3 regions of the Mesorhizobium sp. WSM4312 genome follow, and region 2 is predicted to be linked to each of the others. Evidence: riboswitches for the same ligand, from Rfam matches in the RefSeq annotation. Region 2 holds a riboswitch; each other region holds the start of a gene.
The links. Region 2 has a riboswitch for thiamine pyrophosphate ahead of CK228_RS09325 (YkoF family thiamine/hydroxymethylpyrimidine-binding protein). Riboswitches for the same ligand answer to the same signal wherever they lie in the genome.
Positions count from the first base shown of each region.

Region 1: another riboswitch for thiamine pyrophosphate. It lies ahead of thiB (thiamine ABC transporter substrate binding subunit); the one in region 2 lies ahead of CK228_RS09325 (YkoF family thiamine/hydroxymethylpyrimidine-binding protein).
Region 3: another riboswitch for thiamine pyrophosphate. It lies ahead of thiC (phosphomethylpyrimidine synthase ThiC); the one in region 2 lies ahead of CK228_RS09325 (YkoF family thiamine/hydroxymethylpyrimidine-binding protein).

Region 1 is NZ_NSFU01000006.1:346,949-352,771, forward strand. It holds gene thiQ (thiamine ABC transporter ATP-binding protein) at 1-329, opposite strand, end outside; gene thiP (thiamine/thiamine pyrophosphate ABC transporter permease) at 322-1,938, opposite strand; gene thiB (thiamine ABC transporter substrate binding subunit) at 2,185-3,183, opposite strand; TPP riboswitch at 3,227-3,341, opposite strand; gene CK228_RS12475 (thiamine diphosphokinase) at 3,430-4,074, shown strand; gene CK228_RS12480 (ABC-F family ATP-binding cassette domain-containing protein) at 4,076-5,823, shown strand, end outside.
Region 2 is NZ_NSFU01000005.1:82,108-87,930, forward strand. It holds gene CK228_RS09300 (GNAT family N-acetyltransferase) at 212-682, shown strand; gene CK228_RS09305 (hypothetical protein) at 778-1,485, opposite strand; gene CK228_RS09310 (glycosyltransferase family 39 protein) at 1,683-3,230, shown strand; gene msrA (peptide-methionine (S)-S-oxide reductase MsrA) at 3,405-3,923, shown strand; gene CK228_RS09320 (hypothetical protein) at 4,003-4,320, opposite strand; TPP riboswitch at 4,315-4,428, shown strand; gene CK228_RS09325 (YkoF family thiamine/hydroxymethylpyrimidine-binding protein) at 4,419-5,027, shown strand; gene CK228_RS09330 (ABC transporter permease) at 5,071-5,823, shown strand, end outside.
Region 3 is NZ_NSFU01000036.1:29,680-35,502, forward strand. It holds gene thiC (phosphomethylpyrimidine synthase ThiC) at 1-939, opposite strand, end outside; TPP riboswitch at 1,043-1,159, opposite strand; gene CK228_RS33565 (hypothetical protein) at 1,477-1,740, opposite strand; gene CK228_RS33570 (metallophosphoesterase) at 2,232-3,569, shown strand; gene CK228_RS33575 (hypothetical protein) at 3,572-5,638, shown strand; gene CK228_RS33580 (hypothetical protein) at 5,635-5,823, shown strand, end outside.

The sequences.
Region 1 (5,823 bases), on a different contig from region 2:
GATGGCGAGCGGCCGAGCCCGACATTCTGCTCGACGGAGAGATGCGCAAAAAGGTTGTTTTCCTGAAACACCATCGACACCGGCCGCGCAGCCGGAGGATCGGCGCCGACATCGACACCGCCGATCACCACACGGCCTGACCGCGGCGTCTCGAAGCCGGCGACGAGGTTGAGCAGGGTCGACTTGCCCGAACCGCTCGGCCCCATGATGGCGGTGATTTCCGCCGCCGCGAAGGCGACATCGAAGGTGAGCGGCACCTCGCCATAGCTGAACGAGACCTTGTCCAGCCGCACCGGAACACCCTTCCCTCTCATCGCCCCGTCAGACATTGCAGACCTTGTCTCTTCCCAGCCAGTCCGCCGCCAGCACCAGGGCGAGGCAAACGAGGCCAAGCAACAGCGCCAGGCCGGCGGCGTCCTGCGTGCGGTAGCTGCCCATGCGCGCCAGGAGAAGGTAAGGCAAGGTCTGCACGGAATCACTGCCGAACAGTGCGATGACGCCGAGATCGCCGAGCGACAGCGCCATGGCGAAGGCGAAGGCAGTGGCGAGCGGCCGCCGCAATGACGGCCAGTCGACCAGCCGCAGCCTCGCCCAGCCGGAAATGCCGAGCTGCGCGCAGAGCCGTTCGTGGCGCTCGCTCGCCGCGTCATAGGCGGGACGGACGGCCCGCAGCGCGAAAGGCATAGCCATGACCGCGTTGACGGTGACGACCATGACCGGGGCGATGGCAAAGACATCGCCGGCATGGCGCAGCAGGAGGAACCAGCCGGCTCCGATGACGATCGGCGGCACGACCAGCACAAAACCGGCGCCGGTATCCGTGGCATGTTCGAGCAGTGTTCCTGGACTGGAGCGGCGGTTCAACGCGAGTGCCCGCCGCGCCATGGTCAGCGCCAGCGACAGCATCACCGAAAGCAGCGCCGACAGGAAAGCCAGCACCACACTGGTCAGCGTCGCCTGCCGGACTGTGGCCTCGCCGGCGAGCCGGCCGAGATCGGCGCCCAAGCCTGCCGAGACGGTCGCGGCCATCGGTCCGACAACGAACAGCAGCGCCAGCACGATGAGCACGGCGTTGAGTGACGCCTCCGTCGTATTGACGGAGAGATAACGGCGCGGCGCCACCGGCAGGTTGGTGTCGCCGACGACATTGGCGCCAAGCCGCGTCAATGCCAGCACCATGACAAAGGTCAGCGCGATCTGCAGCAATGTCAGGGCGACCGCCCGCGCCGGGTCGAAATCGAAGCGCAGTGCCTGGTAGATGCCGACCTCCAGCGTCGTCGCGGCCGGGCCGCCGCCGAGCGTCAACACGATGGTGAAGGAGGTGATGCAGAGCATGAAGACCAGCCCGGCGACACCCGGCAGAGCGGCGCGCAGCGTCGGCCATTCGATCAGCCGGAAGGCCGGCCGCGCCGCCATGCCGAGCTGGCTTGCCAGCCGCCACTGGTCGGCGGGAATCGTCTGCAGCGCCTCGAGGAACAGGCGGGTCGCCAACGGCAGATTGAAGAAGACGTGGGCCACGAGAATGCCGGACAAGCCATAGATCCCTGGCCAACGCTGGCCGCCGACGGCGCTGAACAGGCCGGCGAAATAGCCGGCACGGCCGTACAGCGCCAGTATGCCGAGCGCCGCGACGATCGCCGGCAGTGCCAGCGGCACGGCGAAGAGCTGCAGGATGAAGGCGCGGCCGAGGAAACGCGGATGCCGCGACAGGGCGCGCGCCACCACCAGCGCCGGGATAACCGAAAGCAGGGTCGAGAGGGTGGCCTGCCAGAGCGTGAAGCGCACAACGCGCAGCAGATAGGGATCGAAGGCCGCCCAAGCGCCCGAGAAATCGTGAGCGCCTTCGACAAGCAGCCCAGCAAACGCGCCGCCGATCAGCAGCGTGATCGCGCCGAGCGCAATGATGCCAGCGCTGGCGCGGGGATCAGCGCGTTGCACGATCGACCGCCAGTCTCCGCATAGCGACACTTATAGAAGGTTGCGTTCCTTGGCGCCCCCCTCTGTCCTGCCGGACATCTCCCCCACAAGGGGGGAGATTGGCTGTTTCAGCGCCTCGCTCATACCTATAGCGTCGGCGATTGGCGAAATCACCGATAGCATTCGATCTCCCCCCTTGTGGGGGAGATGTCCGGCAGGACAGAGGGGGGCGCCGTAGAGCACTCATCTTTCGATCATATGGCCAAACTATTTGCTCATCACCGCCAGCCATTCATCCACCCAGGCCTTGCGGTTGGCGGCAACCTCCTCGGGGCTGAACAGCAGGGTCTTGGCCGGCTTGACCAGTTTGTCGAAGGCCGGGTTGAGCGGCTTGTCAGTCTTGCCTGCCGGGAACATCCAGTTGGTCTCGGGAATGGCATCCTGGAATTTCGGCCCGGTCATGAAGGCGATGAATTTTGCAGCCAGCGGGTTCTTGGCTCCGGTCGTGGTGATGCCGGCGACCTCGATCTGCAGATATTCGCCTTCCTCGAAAGAAGCGGCCTGGTAGCGCTGCGTGTTCTCGGCGACCATGTGATAGGCCGGCGAGGTCGTGTAGGACAGCACCATCGGCGCCTCGCCCTTGGTGAACAGGCCATAGGCCTCGCTCCAGCCCGGCGTCACGGTCAGCACCTTCGTCTTGAGCTTGGCCCAGGCTTCCGACGCCTTGTCGCCATAGACCGACTTCACCCACAACAGCAGGCCGAGACCCGGCGTCGAGGTGCGCGGATCCTGGATGACGATCTTGTCGTCGGCACTGCCTTCGACCAGTTCCTTCAGGCTCTTCGGCGGCGTTTTCAGTTTTTCGGTGTCATAGACGACGGCGAAGTAGCCGTAGTCGAAGGGAACAAAAGTATCGTCGCTCCAGCCACCCGGCACGTTGACATCGGAGACCGCGCCATGCGGGGCAAACAACCCGCTGGCCTTGGCATCGGCGGTGAGATTGGTGTCGAGGCCGAGCACGATATCGGCCTTGGTCGACGCGCCTTCGAGCTTGACGCGGTTGAGCAGGGCCACACCATCGGCGACCGAGACGAACTCGACGTCGCAGCCGCATTCGGCCTCGAATTCCTTCTTCACCACCGGGCCTGGACCCCAGTCGGCGGTGAAGCTCTCATAGGTGTAGACGGTGAGCTTGTCCTTGGCCAAGGCCGGCCCGGACAGCGCCACGACCATGGTCGAGACAAGAGCGTATAAAAGCGTGCGCATCGGCGCCTCCTTCGTTCGAATTGAAAGGAATTGAGGCGTCGGACTGTCCGAGACGTCTAATCCCTCCGCCGGTACAAACCGGATCAGGTTCAGCGGGTTGGCGAGACTGCCTCTCAGCCGGTCCGCGAAGATCGCGTCCGGCACCCCGTTAGAGCGTTTTGACACATAGGCCGGGTCGGGGAACCGCGCAAGTGGCAGTTTGCCGGCCTTCCGTTTCCGCTGCCGGGCTGGTACAGGCCACCAGATATGAGCACATTCACCATTCTGCTTGGCGGCGATCTCATCCGCACGCCCCGGCTCGACCGCCAGGTCGGAGGCTCGCGCGTCATCGCCGCCGACGCCGGCATCGGCCATGCGCGGCTTCTGGGTCTTGTGCCTGAATTGTGGGTGGGCGATTTCGATTCCGTGCCGGCCGACCTGCCTGACGATCTCGCCGCCGTGCCGCGCCGGACCTTTCCGGCGGAGAAGGACAAGACCGACGGCGAACTGGCCATCGCCGCCGCACGCGAGCGCGGCGCGACCAGCCTGGTGCTGGCGGGCGCGTTCGGCGGCAAGCGCGCCGACCACGCTTTCCTGCATCTGGCGCTCGCCCTGCGCCTGGCCGAGGCCGGAACGGAGGTGCTGTTGACCAGCGGCGCGCAGGAAGGCGTACCCTTGGCGTTGGGAACGGCTGGCTTCGACTATGCCGACGGCACGCTGTTTTCGATCCTCGGCTTTTCCGAGCTTGTCGGCCTGACCGTCACCGGCGCCAAATGGCCGCTCGACCAGGTCGAGGTGGCCTTCGGTTCGTCGCTGACCATTTCCAACGAGGTCAAGGGCCGCCTCGAAATCGCGCTCGGCCACGGCCGCGCGCTGCTGCTCGCGCATCCGTATCCACTACCTGAAAGCTGACATGGCCCCGCCCCTTCTCAATCTCGACGGGATAAAACTGACCTTTGGCGGCACACCGCTGCTCGACGGCGCTGCCTTGACCGCTTCGGCTGGTGACAAGATCGCGCTGGTCGGCCGCAACGGGTCCGGCAAGTCGACGCTGCTCAAGATCGCCGCCGGCCTGATCGAGCCGCAGGATGGCGAGGTGTTCCGCCAGCCCTCGGCAACCGTCCGCTATCTGCCGCAGATGCCCGACATGGAAGGTTTCGCCACCGTGCGCGCCTATGTCGAGGCGGGGCTTGGGCCAGCCGACGATCCTTACCGCGCCTCCTATCTGATGGAGCATCTTGGTCTCACCGGCGAGGAACGGCCGGGCGATCTCTCAGGCGGCGAGGCCAGGCGCGCGGCCCTGGCCCGTGTCATGGCGCCGGAGCCTGACATTCTGTTGCTTGACGAGCCGACCAACCATCTTGACCTGTCGGTCATCGAATGGCTGGAAGAAGAGCTCGTGCGCACCTCATCGGCGCTCATCGTCATCTCGCACGACCGCCGTTTCCTCGAGCGCGTGTCGCGCGCCACCGTCTGGCTCGACCGTGGCCAGACCCGCAGGCTGGACAAGGGCTTTGGCCATTTCGAGGAATGGCGTGACCAGGTGCTGGAAGAGGAAGAGCGCGAGCAGCACAAGCTTGGCCGCCAGATCGTGCGCGAGGAGCACTGGCTGCGCTATGGCGTGACCGCACGGCGCAAGCGCAACATGCGCCGCTTGGGCGAGCTGCAGACCATGCGCCAGCGTTTCCGCGGCCATCGCGGCGCCGAAGGCACCGCGACCATGGTGGCGAGCGACGCCGCCGAATCCGGCAAGCTGGTGATCGAAGCCAAGAACATCGAGAAGAGCTTTGGCGACCTCACCGTGGTCAAGGGCTTCTCGACCCGCATCCAGCGCGGCGACCGCGTCGGCCTCGTCGGACCGAACGGCGCCGGCAAGACGACGCTTTTGAAGATGCTGACCGGCGACTTGGCGCCGGATGCCGGCTCGGTGCGGCTCGGCACCAATCTGGAAATCGCCACGCTCGACCAGAAGCGCGAGGCGGTCGATCCGCAGGAGACGCTGGCGCAGTACCTCACCGACGGGCGCGGCGAGAATCTGGTCATCAATGGCGAGCAGCGCCATGTCGTCTCCTACATGAAGGATTTCCTGTTCAAGCCGGAGCAGGCCCGCACACCGGTGCGCGAACTGTCCGGCGGCGAGCGGGCGCGGCTGATCCTGGCGCGCGTGCTGGCGCGGCCGGCGAACCTCCTGGTGCTCGACGAGCCGACCAACGATCTCGACATGGAGACACTGGAACTGCTGCAGGAACTGGTCGCCGGCTTCGCCGGCACCGTCATCCTGGTCAGCCACGACCGCGATTTTCTCGACCGCACCGTGACCAGCATCATCGCGCCGGATGGCGGCGGCCGCTGGATCGAATATGCCGGCGGCTATTCCGACATGCTGGCGCAGCGCGGCGGCACCAGGCTCGACGACCGCAAGGCGCGCGCCAGGGCTGAAGCCGCCGATGCGCCGGCGACGGACAGGAGCGAACCGGCAGCCCCGAAAGGGCCGGCGAAGAAACTGTCGTTCAAGCAGAAATTCGCTCTGGAATCGCTGCCCAAGAAAATCGAGGCGGTGACCGCTTCGATCTCGCGGCTGGAGAACAACATCGCCGACCCGGCCTATTACGAGCGCGACCCGGCCTCCTTCCAGAAGACCATCGCCGCCCTCGACAAGGA
Region 2 (5,823 bases):
GATCGACGGCCAGTATCTTCACGTTCATTCCTGCCTACGAAGGCTTGCCGTGCGTCCGAGAATTCGCGCCTGACGGCTCGATCGAGCCAATGCCCGCCTCGGCCCGCGCCGAGGCGGGCTTTTTGCGTTTGTGGCGCCCGCCCGGCCACTGCTATATCCCGATGAAAGGTTGCCGAACTCGCGGCGGCGTTGATCCAGCCCGGGGTTACGGATGCAGATTGAACGATATGATGGGGACCGCGAAATATTGCTGCCGCTGTTTGCCCTTGCCGACGATTCCCCCACGCAGGTTTCCAGCTATATCGATGAGGGCGAGGTGCTGGTCGCGCGAGAGGGCAACAGGATCATCGGCCACGTGCAGCTCATCGAGACAGGCGAGGGCGGTGTCTTCGAGCTCAAGAGCCTGGCGGTCCGTCCGGCAAGACAGAGCGAGGGGCTGGGGCGTGCCCTTGTCGCGGCGGCCGTCACCCGCTGCCGCGAGCGTTACGGCCGGCGCCTGATCGTGTCGACCGCGGCGGCCGATATCGGCAATTTGCGATTTTACCAAAGACAGGGCTTTCGAATGTCTCGCATCGTGCAGGATGCCTTCGGGCCATCGACCGGTTACCCCGAAGGCTTGCTTGTGAACGGCATTCCGCTGCGCGACCAGGTGGTTTTCGAACGCGATCTCGGCGCGGATTGAGGGTGAGATCGTCGACCTCGCGCTCCAGCTTTGGGCGCAAACCATCCGATAGCCCGCTCCGGTTCGCCGGGCGGGCTATTTTCGCGTTTCTGGGCCTAGGCGAGGATGTTGACTGCGCGGGCGGCGACCAGTGCGATCGTCAGCAGCGATATCATCGACTCGGCCATCATCAAAAGCTTGGCGCGCTGCGACAGCGGCAAGGTGTCGGTCGGCGAAAATGCCGTCGCATTGGTGAAGGCGAGGAAGAAATAATCGACGAAGCCCGGCAGCCAGTCGCGGATCTCGCGGTCGTTCAAGGTCATTTGCGGGAACAGGAAGTCGGAATGGGCGCGATTGACGAGGCCGCATGTCGGCGGCCCGCCGCGGTCCGTGCTCCAGAACCACAAGGCAAAGACGATGACGTTGGTGACCCAGATGTTGAGCGCGTCGATCAGCAGCGTCTGGCCGCTGGAGCCGGCATGGCCCGCCAGCAGGGCGCGCACCAGGAACACCAGCGAACCACAGTTCATGACGCTGACGACGCCGGTCATCACCAGCGCCGTCCTGCGGATGATGACGCGAAACCGGCCGACCAGATACCAGTGCTCCTCCTCGAGCGCTTTCTGGCTGGCGACCTGTGTCCAGGCGGTGGCGACGGACAGGGGCACGAGCAAGGCGGCCTCCAGCGCCGGCGCCAGCCAGCGCGGGCCGAACGAAAGATCGTTGATCACCAGGAGCTGCAAACAGATGATGACGAGGACAGCCGCACGTGCCAGCCAGAAGTCGAGCGCGCGATGGTGGATGACGGCATGGTGGTGACGCATCGATATCAGGGATGTTCAGACAGGACCAAATGGGCGGCTGTTCTGCCGGGGGAGGGCAGCGGAGCGCCGAAATTCCTGCCCAATCTTGGTTTTGCAATGGCTTGCAAGTATACTTTTTCGTAAGCTTTGATTATGGGGACTGTTCGGCAAACCGGACGATGTGATTTAAGCGCCGCATGGTGGGAATAAACGACTCCATGGATGGTTGGGCGCCGGCGGGGCTGACTTCCGCCGGCCTCGACTCGTCATCGGTATGGCCCGGCCTGCTCCGCCATCCCTGGTATTTGCTGGCGCTTTTGTGCCTGGTGCAGATCCTGTGCTGGACGGCGGTGCCGGCACTGATCGATCCCGCCCCGCCCGGCGACGTGGTGGAAGGTTTCATGTGGGGCCGCGAATGGGTGCTGTTGACCTACAAGCACCCACAGCTTCCAGGCTGGCTGCTCGAAACCAGCCATCTTCTGACCGGATCGTTCCGCTGGCCGCAATATCTGGTTGCCCAGCTGACGATCTCGTCGACCTTCGTCCTGGTCTACCTGCTGGCCCGCGACATGCTCGGGCAAAGCCGTGCGCTGGCCGCCGTGCTTTTGATGCCGTCGCTCTATTTCTTCGGCTGGCCGACCCCGCAATTCAATCATGACTACGCGCAGATGCCGTTCTGGGCGGCCATCTGCTGGCTGCTCTGGCGCGCCGGCCGTGGCGGCGGGCCGGGCTGGTGGCTGGCGCTTGGACTGGTGTCGGGCGTCGGGCTCTATGCCAAGTTCTCCACCGGCCTGCTGCTTGCCTTCGGCGCGCTCTGGCTGTTGCGCGACGCACGCGCGCGCAGCCGGCTGGCGACGCCCTGGCCATGGCTCGGCCTTGCCGTTTTTCTCGCCGTTGCCACACCGCTGGCCATCGCGCTCTACCGCATCGATTTCCTGCCGCTGACCTATTTCGCCGCCCGCGACCAATGGGTGGCCGAACACCGGGCGCGCCTTTACTACATAGGTGTCCAGATGGCCGGACTCTCCGGCCTTCTTCTGGTGCTGGCGATATCAGGCCTGCTGCGGCGCTCGCCCGCCCCCGAAGTGCCCGTCGAGCGCAGCATTCTGGTCTATCTCGTGTGGATGGGGCTCGGCCCGGGGACCCTGATCATGGTGGCCTCGTTGTTCATTGGCACCGGCGAGTCCTGGGGCGCGCCGATGTACAATCTTGTCGGTGTCACGGTGCTGGCCTTCCTCGGCCACCGGCTCGGCGCCATCGAGATGCGAAGGCTGGCGATCTGCGCGTTCCTCTGCATCGTCACCGTGTCGGGCGCCTATGCTGCGCTGCGCTGGACGGGCTGCAATGTGCGGGGGCGCTTGGACGCCGTCTGCTGGCCGGCGGAGCCGATCGCGGACGAGGCCGAGGCGGTCTGGCACGCGGCGGCGCCCGGCCGGCTCGACATTGTCGGCGGCGATACCCAGGTGGCCTTGCTGGCTGGCCTCAATGCCTATGACAAGCCGTCGATCTTCACCGATCTTGACACCCGGTTGGCGCCCTGGATCACCAGGCAGCGCTTGCGCGACCACGGCATGCTGATGGTTTGGCGAGGACATGGCGTGCCGCCGCAGTTGCGGACATGGCTGGGCAACCTCCCGGTCAAGACCGTTCTTTTCAATTGGTCGCGCACGGCGCCGCCTTTGGCAATCAGCTTTGCTGCCATTCCGCCGGGCACGCTCTATCCGCAGCTTGCCGTCGACAGCCCGACCCAGCATCCGCCCAACTGAAACGGTTCGATCCCCGATCGCGTCGTGATATCGTTCGTTCATGGCCGCGTTGTTTCCACGCGACTGGACGAAGCGGACGACAATGCCCATCTATTGGGAAATCCAATTTTGTCTGCGCAATTCCGGGCGGGAAACCCTCGCATGAGCTGGAATTGCTTTTTGAGGAGACGTGACATGGCGACTTCGACCGAACGCGCAGTGCTTGCCGGTGGCTGTTTCTGGGGCATGCAGGATCTGATACGGCGCTATCCCGGCGTCATCTCCACGCGCGTCGGCTATAGTGGCGGCGATGTGGCCAACGCCACCTATCGCAACCACGGCACCCATGCCGAAGCCATCGAGATCAATTTCGATCCGGCAGTGATCAGCTATCGCACGCTGCTGGAGCGCTTTTTCCAGATCCACGACCCGACGACGCGCAACCGCCAGGGCAATGATGTCGGGTTGAGCTACCGTTCGGCGATCTACTATACGAGCGACGAGCAGAAGCGCGTCGCCGAAGATACCATTGCCGATGTCGATGCCTCCGGCCTGTGGCCAGGCAAGGTCGTCACGGAAGTCGCGCCGGCCGGTGCCTTCTGGGATGCCGAGCCCGAGCATCAGGACTATCTGGAGAAATATCCAAACGGCTACACCTGCCACTTCGTCAGGCCGGGCTGGAAGCTGCCGGTTCGCGAGAAGGCCGCATCCTAACGATTGGGCAAACGCATCGTTGGGAATGATATCGAAAAGCCGCTGGATGTCCGGCGGCTTTTTCAGTTTGGGCAATCACTTACTTGCCGCAGTTGTTGTCGTTCACGGTGGGGGCCGTCGCGTTGCCGTTGGCATCGGACTGCGCGCCTTGCGGATTGGTCGGGCAATTGCGATCCGCATCGGAGTTCATGTCGCCCGGCGCGATGGTCGTGCTGTTGGTAATTGCCGGATCGACCGTATCGGGCGAAGCCGGCGTGCTCGGGTCTACAGTCACTGACCGGCCGCTGCCGCCGGACCCATCCATGCCGTTTGCGGTGTTGCTGGTGTAACGCTTTTGGCCCGGTGCGCTGAAAAAACGGCTTTCCCTTCCGTTCGAATGGTGCTTTAACGCGCTCATCCACAGGGGTGCTCCGTACGGTCGGGGCTGAGACGGGGGCGGCAAGCCCACAGACCCTAGAAGCTGATCTGGGTAATACCAGCGGAGCGAGGCGGGCGATGTTTTCAGGCGCACAGATTTCCCTTTATCCCATGGCCGACGATTTCGTCGGTGTCATCTTGGGCGCGCTCGGCGCGCTCGACCCCTACCGGGACAGGCTCCGTATCGAGACCGACGACATCTCGACCTTGCTGGTCGGGCCACCCGAAGTGTTGTTCCCGGCGCTGCGCGACCTGTTCGTGGCGGCGGCGCGGAGCGGCAAGCATTGCGTGCTGTCGGCCGCCATTTCGCGCGGCTGTCCCGGCGAGCCGGACGATCCGATCTGCCGCTCCGACGCGTTTGGCGGGCCTGTCGGGCCGCTCGGGCCGCGCAAGGAAGCCGCCATCACCGCCGTGCGCAATGCTGCTGCCACCGGCCAGCCGGCGGCGGCGCAATTCTCGCTCTATGTGATGGGCACCGGCGACCACATGGATGAGATCTATGGCTGCATCGATTTCCTGAAACAGTCCGGCGTCTACGATCGCTCCAAGAACTTCTGCACCAAACTGCGCGGCGATACCGGCGCGATCTTTTCGGCGCTGAATGAAGCCTTCTGCCGCTTCGGGCCGGGCGCCGGCCACGTAACCCTTGACGTCACGGTTTCCGCCAACAGCCCCACCGCTGTCTGAACAGAACGCGCCTTCGTCGCGCGGCCGTCAAGGTTATCCTCTCTTGGTCTCATCGTCGTCAAGCCGCCCGCGGCAGCTCGCGGGTCTCTTCGCCAAGGCAGCACCGGCCGTGATGTCGGTCGGGTTGCTGCTCGTGGCCTGGGAACTCTACGCAAATTATTCCGGCATCAAACCGACGATCCTGCCGGCGCCGTCGCGCGTCTTCGAACAGGCAATGCTCAATCGCGAGGCGCTGATCGACAACGCCATTCCCACCATCCGCGCCACGCTGATGGGCTTTGCCTGCTCGCTCGGCGCCGCTTTCGCGCTGTCTATGCTGGTCGACTTCTTCCAGCCGCTGCGGCGGGCGCTGTTTCCTGTCTTCATCGTCAGCCAGACCTTGCCGCTGGTGGCCATCGCGCCGCTGGTGGTGTTGTGGTTCGGCTTCGGTTTGACGCCGAAGATCATGCTGGTGGCACTGGTCACCTTCTTCCCGATGCTGGTGGCTCTGGTGCAGGGCTACGAGGCGACCGAGGTGGAGATCGGTCAGATGCTGCGCGCCATGGGGGCAGGGTGCTGGCGTGTCTTCGTGCTGGCGCGGCTGCCTTCGGCACTGCCGTATTTCTTCGCCGGCCTGCGGATATCCATCACCTATGCCGTGGTCGGCGCCATCTTCGCCGAATATGCCGGTGCGGCCAAGGGACTAGGCATCTACATGCTCAACGCCAAGAACAATTTCCGCCCCGATCTGGTGCTGGCCGCGGTCGGCGTCAGTGCCGCACTCACGCTGATCCTGTTTGGGCTGACGGCGCTCTTG
Region 3 (5,823 bases), on a different contig from region 2:
GTAGTGCAGCCGCACGCCGGCGTGGATGGTGAAATAGTCGACGCCTTGCTCGGCCTGCTCGATCAGCGTGTCGCGGTAGACCTCCCAGTTCAGATCCTCGGCGATGCCGTTGACCTTTTCCAGCGCCTGATAGAGCGGCACCGTACCGATCGGCACCGGCGCATTGCGCACGATCCAGTCGCGGATGTTGTGGATGTTGCGGCCGGTCGACAGGTCCATCACCGTGTCCGCGCCCCAGCGGATAGCCCAGACCATTTTTTCGACCTCTTCGGCCATCGACGATGTGACAGCCGAGTTACCGATGTTGGCGTTGATCTTGACCAGAAAATTGCGACCGATGATCATCGGCTCGCTCTCGGGATGATTGATGTTGGCGGGAATGATTGCGCGCCCGCGCGCCACCTCGTCGCGCACGAATTCGGGTGTGACGAAATCTGGGATCGCCGCGCCGAAGGCTTCGCCGTCGCGTTGCAGCTTGCCGCGCATCACCTCGCGGCCGAGATTCTCGCGGATGGCTACGAACTCCATTTCTGGCGTGATGATGCCGGCGCGCGCATAGGCAAGTTGGGTCACCGCCTTGCCCTGCTTGGCCTTGAGCGGCCGATTGCGTATCGGAAATTCCGGTGTCAGGCGCTCGCCGGTGGCGAATCCATTGTCTTCCGGCCGGACGTGGCGGCCGTCATAGGCTTCGACATCGCCACGCGCCGTGACCCATTCGTGGCGAAGCCGGGCAAGGCCTTTTTCGATGCTGGTTTCGACTGATGGATCGGTGTAGGGGCCGGACGGATCGTAGACGGTGACGGGCGGTTCGCCGGCCGTCGGATGGACGGAAATCTCGCGCATCGGCACCCTGATCTGCGGGTAGAGGACGCCGGGCTTGTGGATTTTCCGCGAGGCGGGCAGTGGTCCCGTCGATACGGCGGGGGTGAGGGCATTCATCGTGAGGCTCCTTTGCTCATGCATTGGAGACCCAGTTCTGTGCCGGAAGGATGAAAAGACGCTTCTGTAGACCTGCTGCAACAGGACCTCGGGCGTAAACTCCCGCAAAGCGCTTGCACCGTCCCTACGCCAGTATGAACTGGATCAGGTTCAACGGGTCACTGCGCCGCGAAAGCCAGCAGTATCTCAGCCCCTTGCCGGGACTCCCCTGGTGAATGCCTTAGGTTGAACGGGCTGACGCTATCTTGTCAAGCGCATTCGGGCGCCTTCGGCCGGTGGCGACGACCGGCGGCCAGCCGGGCGGAGAGCTCGCGCATGCATCGGGGACAAGTCACGCCCCGTAGACCGGGGCTGAATGGCCAAAGCCTCATTCGCTTCGTGAAGGATGGAGAAACTGTATTGGCCATGTGCGCGTATCGACCAAGTAGCTCAGGCGGTCACGGATGTGGTTATTCTGGTCGAAGGTGACGAACGGCCTTGGGGGTCACCTCCTTTAGGATTCAGAGGTTGGAAGACGGCTTCTCGCGATCACGGCCATCAGGAAATACCTGTCTTCGGCTCAACCTCGACATGGCGTCCGATCGACCGCAGATATACAGCTATCTCGTTCATGAGATGATCGCGTTCGCCGTAGATTTCAGCAATCCTACGCAGCTGTGGCTCGACGGCCCTCCGTTGCGCTGGCGTGAAATCAGCATCGCCAAAGACGTATCCCAAGTTGCCAATCGCGCAAATTTTGCAGCCGGCGTCCACAACTGCTTGTACGAATGCCGGAATGTCTTTTTCTTGCATGGTCTTCATGTCGAACCTCTCGTGAATGGCGTGCTTGCGCCCCAATCTGCCTTTTCAGCGTGTCCTCTGGGCGGCGCAAGCCCTGAGCGTGACTGTGCACGGGCAACCTCGACTATCCCATCTGCCACGCTCTTTAGAATCGGTGGGGTCTGGTGATCGCAGGCTGGGCCACTCAAAAGCCTGCAAGAAGAAAGTCATGGCGACCATTGCTCAAGATCGCAAGGGTGCGTGCAAGACCTTCCGTTGGCAGTCATGCACGCTCGCTCAGAGATAGTCCGGCCGCGGAAATTCTCCCTTATTCGTAAGAAAGCTCATTGAGCAACTGGGCATTGAGCAACTGGGTCTCACGTCACGGGTCTCGTGTGCTTCACAGCCGAAAAATAGCCGCCGTGGCAATTCTCGAAAAGTGCAGGCTACCTCGTTAAGGACACTGCGGATGATCGTTCGCGCTTGGCAAAAGCGAACGGATTAGTCTATGGCTCTCGGCAGGGGGGCGAGTTATGCGGCGGGTGCGAATCCTTCAAGTAGGCGATATTCACTATCCGGACTGGCATCCTTCCTCTAGCAACATCGATGCCAAGGATAGCAAGTTCGCTCCGAAAATAACGCAGAAGCTACGCGCGTCTTCGCTGCGTGCCGTCTTGACGAAACTTCGGCGGCTGACGACTTCGAAGCCCTTGGATTCGATCGCCTTCATGGGGGATTTCACGAGCCGTGGCGACAAGACCTTCATTGCTTCGGCATTCCAGCATTTCACGTTGCTCTGCCGCGCACAGGGACGCAGTTCAAAGGCGCTTCCGTTGATATTCGTACCGGGAAATCACGATGTGAACCGTGATGACGCGCGCGAACTTGGACCGACTGAGAAATTCAGCGAAATGGCGAGTTTAGCCGCCCGCTTGGGTTGGCAGACCGTTCCCGTGGACCAACCCGTGCACTTCAGACTTCCGACAGGATCCGCAGGCGCAAACTTCATCCTCGTCAACACAGCGATAGGCAGTTGGGAGCTTCAAAACCTTCCCGCGTTCCTTCGTGATCGTCTCGAGGCACTCAGTCCTTCTACAGAGCCTCTAGATCTCGGCTCGCCGGACATCTCGGGACATTCGCCCGCGACACCTCCCAGCGATCCAGACAAGGAGGCGTCCGACGACGAGTATTACGGTCAGATGGACACGCCATACATCTCGCGTGAGATGCTTGCAGGCCTACAGGAATTGCTCCAGCAGCCCGACATGCGTTACGGCATCATAATCGGCCATCACAATCTGCTGCCACAAAAGACTCCGCGCATTACGCCATACGCGGAGATGCTCAACAGCGGATTTGTCAGAACTCAGCTGCTGCAGGGCAACAAGCCTATCGTCTACCTGCATGGACACATACATGCTGATCCGGTCGAGATCGTCAACGATCCAAGGTTTCCGGACGGCAAATTGATCTGCATCTCAGCACCAGAGATACAGTCAGGTTTCAATGAGCTCGTCTTCTTCACGACCGATCAGGGAGAGCTCGTCGGCATCCGACTTATACCCTACCGCACCAATGTCGCCGACGGGACGGTCATGGAAGGCGAACATTGCTTTATTTCGACCATGTCCAACGGCAAGGCCTTTCTGAACAACGACACGTTTGACCTGCTGCGCCGACTGCGCGACCATGCCACCAGGCGCGGGAATGGGTTACTCTTCTGGGACGAGATCACTGAGATTGCTGCCTCCGCCGAGCTCGGGCTAGATCTGGAAGACTCTCTTCTGATGCTCCAAGCGGCGCGCTTCATCGAGATAGACGGCCTCACCAAGGCAAACTCGGCTTGGCGCATTAAGGTAAGGGACGAATAGCGATGGAGAATCCGTTCGGCCCCAACAGGATCGAGTACGAAAGCCGCCCGATACTGTGGTTCAGTCAGAAGTCGGCGTTGATTTCTGCCGCCGCCAAGCCGGTCTTCGTCGCAGGGACGAGAGGCAGCGGCAAGACCAGCATTCTTCGCTCGCTTTCCACAGTCCATATTCTTGAAGACAAAAGTCTCTCGGACCAAGTCGGCAAGCTCGCTTGGTATGGCGTCTTCTTCCAGCTCAATGAGACATTCTCGCCCCTAATCGACAACGCCGTTCTGAACCTCATTCCGGAGCGGATACGCTTCGACACGGCCGCCGTGATCCCGCGGCAATTCGTAATCTTCTCTCACTATCTGGAGCTGAAGATAGTCGAACGCCTGCTCGAGAGCATCGGCCAGCTCAGACGCGACGGCCACTTGAAATACCGGGCCTCCGAAGATAGGGACGTCGCCCTGGCACTGCATCGCGAAGTGCTGCACTTCATACCCCAACCTGCCCGTCTCGACTTCTTCAGCATCGATGAGCTGCGGGGTGGGATAACCCGGTACGTCGACGAATGCTTCAACGCGTTCTTCTTTGCCGCCGATGCCGGAGCGACCGGCTTCAGAGCAACAGACCCTGGCGCGATCATTAACAAGGTCGCGACCGCGATCACTCCACTTTTAAATGGCCCATCTTTCGCCGGTGACAGGGCGCCCTTCTTCAAGATACTGATTGACGACTGTGAAGCACTGACACCGCTCCAACAGCAGTTCCTGAACACCTTGGTGAGAAAGACGCGCGGCAACGTGAAATGGGTCCTCGCCTACATCGGCGGCCTCTACGACACGATCCGGACGATCATACCCGGCCAGTCGCTCTCGAATGCTGACCGGGACGTCGAGAATCTTGATTCAGTCGATCCGAGGGAGTTCGCCACGCTGTGCGAGAACGTGTCGTCGCTTCGGCTGTACTATGCGCTTCCTGACCATCTGCGGAGTGATCTCGAGCGCAACGATGCGCTCAGCGCGTTTTCGCTCAAAAACCGGCTGGGGCGGCTTTCCGTCAATGACATCATCGAGCGGGTTATCATATCGGGTCATTCCGAGGGCAGAGAAGAGCTTGTGGCACTTGCTGATGCAGCACGTGAATTCCTCTCCGTGAATTTGAGGACGGCGGATCAGCAGCAATTCCTTCTTGATCGAAAAGCGCGCCCTTATGCCGAAGGGCTGGCGCTCGCGCTCATGAACCCGGAAATTAAGCGCCGGCCCATGAGCAAGGCGGATGCTTCAAATCTGAAGAGGTCGATCGCCCGGAAACAGGGATGGGCTTTTCTGAAAGCGTGCCAGATGCTGCGTCTGCATGACTACCCGTACGTAGGGCACCAGATCATCACATCATTGAGCGACGTCTGTATACGCGATTTCCTTGATATAATGGGAGAGATCTTCCGCCGCAGTGTTCCGAGTTCCAGTGATCCACGAAAACTGGTGGAATTCATCAACTCGGATTTACAGATTCATCTCGAACAGCAGAGACAGGCTGTGAACGCCGCCTCTCAACGGAAGCTTGATGGACTTCAGGCGCTTTCACATCCGTACGAAGAAGAGAGCGTGCGCATGGTGCGGGCGTTGGGTTACCTGACCGCTCGCCTCCAGACAGAGTTTGCCGAAGAAAATGCTCTAGGAACGACAGAGAGAGGCATTTTCAGGGTTGATCTAAAGGAAATGCGCTCGCTGGTGAACCGACTGGAGCAACCCAGCGGAAAACTGGACGAGGTCCTGCGTCGGGCGGAAAGGGATGGGTTTATCCGGGAGGTCTCCGCCGCCGGCAACTTTGAGGTGGACCGCGCCGACCCCGCATCGAAGGAGATGATGATCAGATTGCATCGGCGATTTGCACCTTACTTCGGGTTCTCCTATCGCGGCCCGTACGAAATCAACACAATCCCTGCGGCGCGGATGGTCGACCTGCTTTTTACCAGGCATCGGCTCCCAGAAGACTGGGCCGACTCGGTGTTTAAGGAGCTCGTCGCGCGGCCCGCACTCAAGACCGAATTCCAGCACTCGCTTTTCGAGAGCGATCTCGAATGACCGCTTCAACTGTCGAGTATCGAGTCTTCGGCCATCTGGCCGTCACCGAGAAGGCGAGAGATGCAGGTACCTGCGAAACGATGGAGGCAGATATCGCGATCGTCGCGCTTGGATGGGAAACGCGTTTCGCCGCGTTCGAAAACCATCTTGACCTGAAGGTCGGCAAGATCGTGGTTCTGGACTTT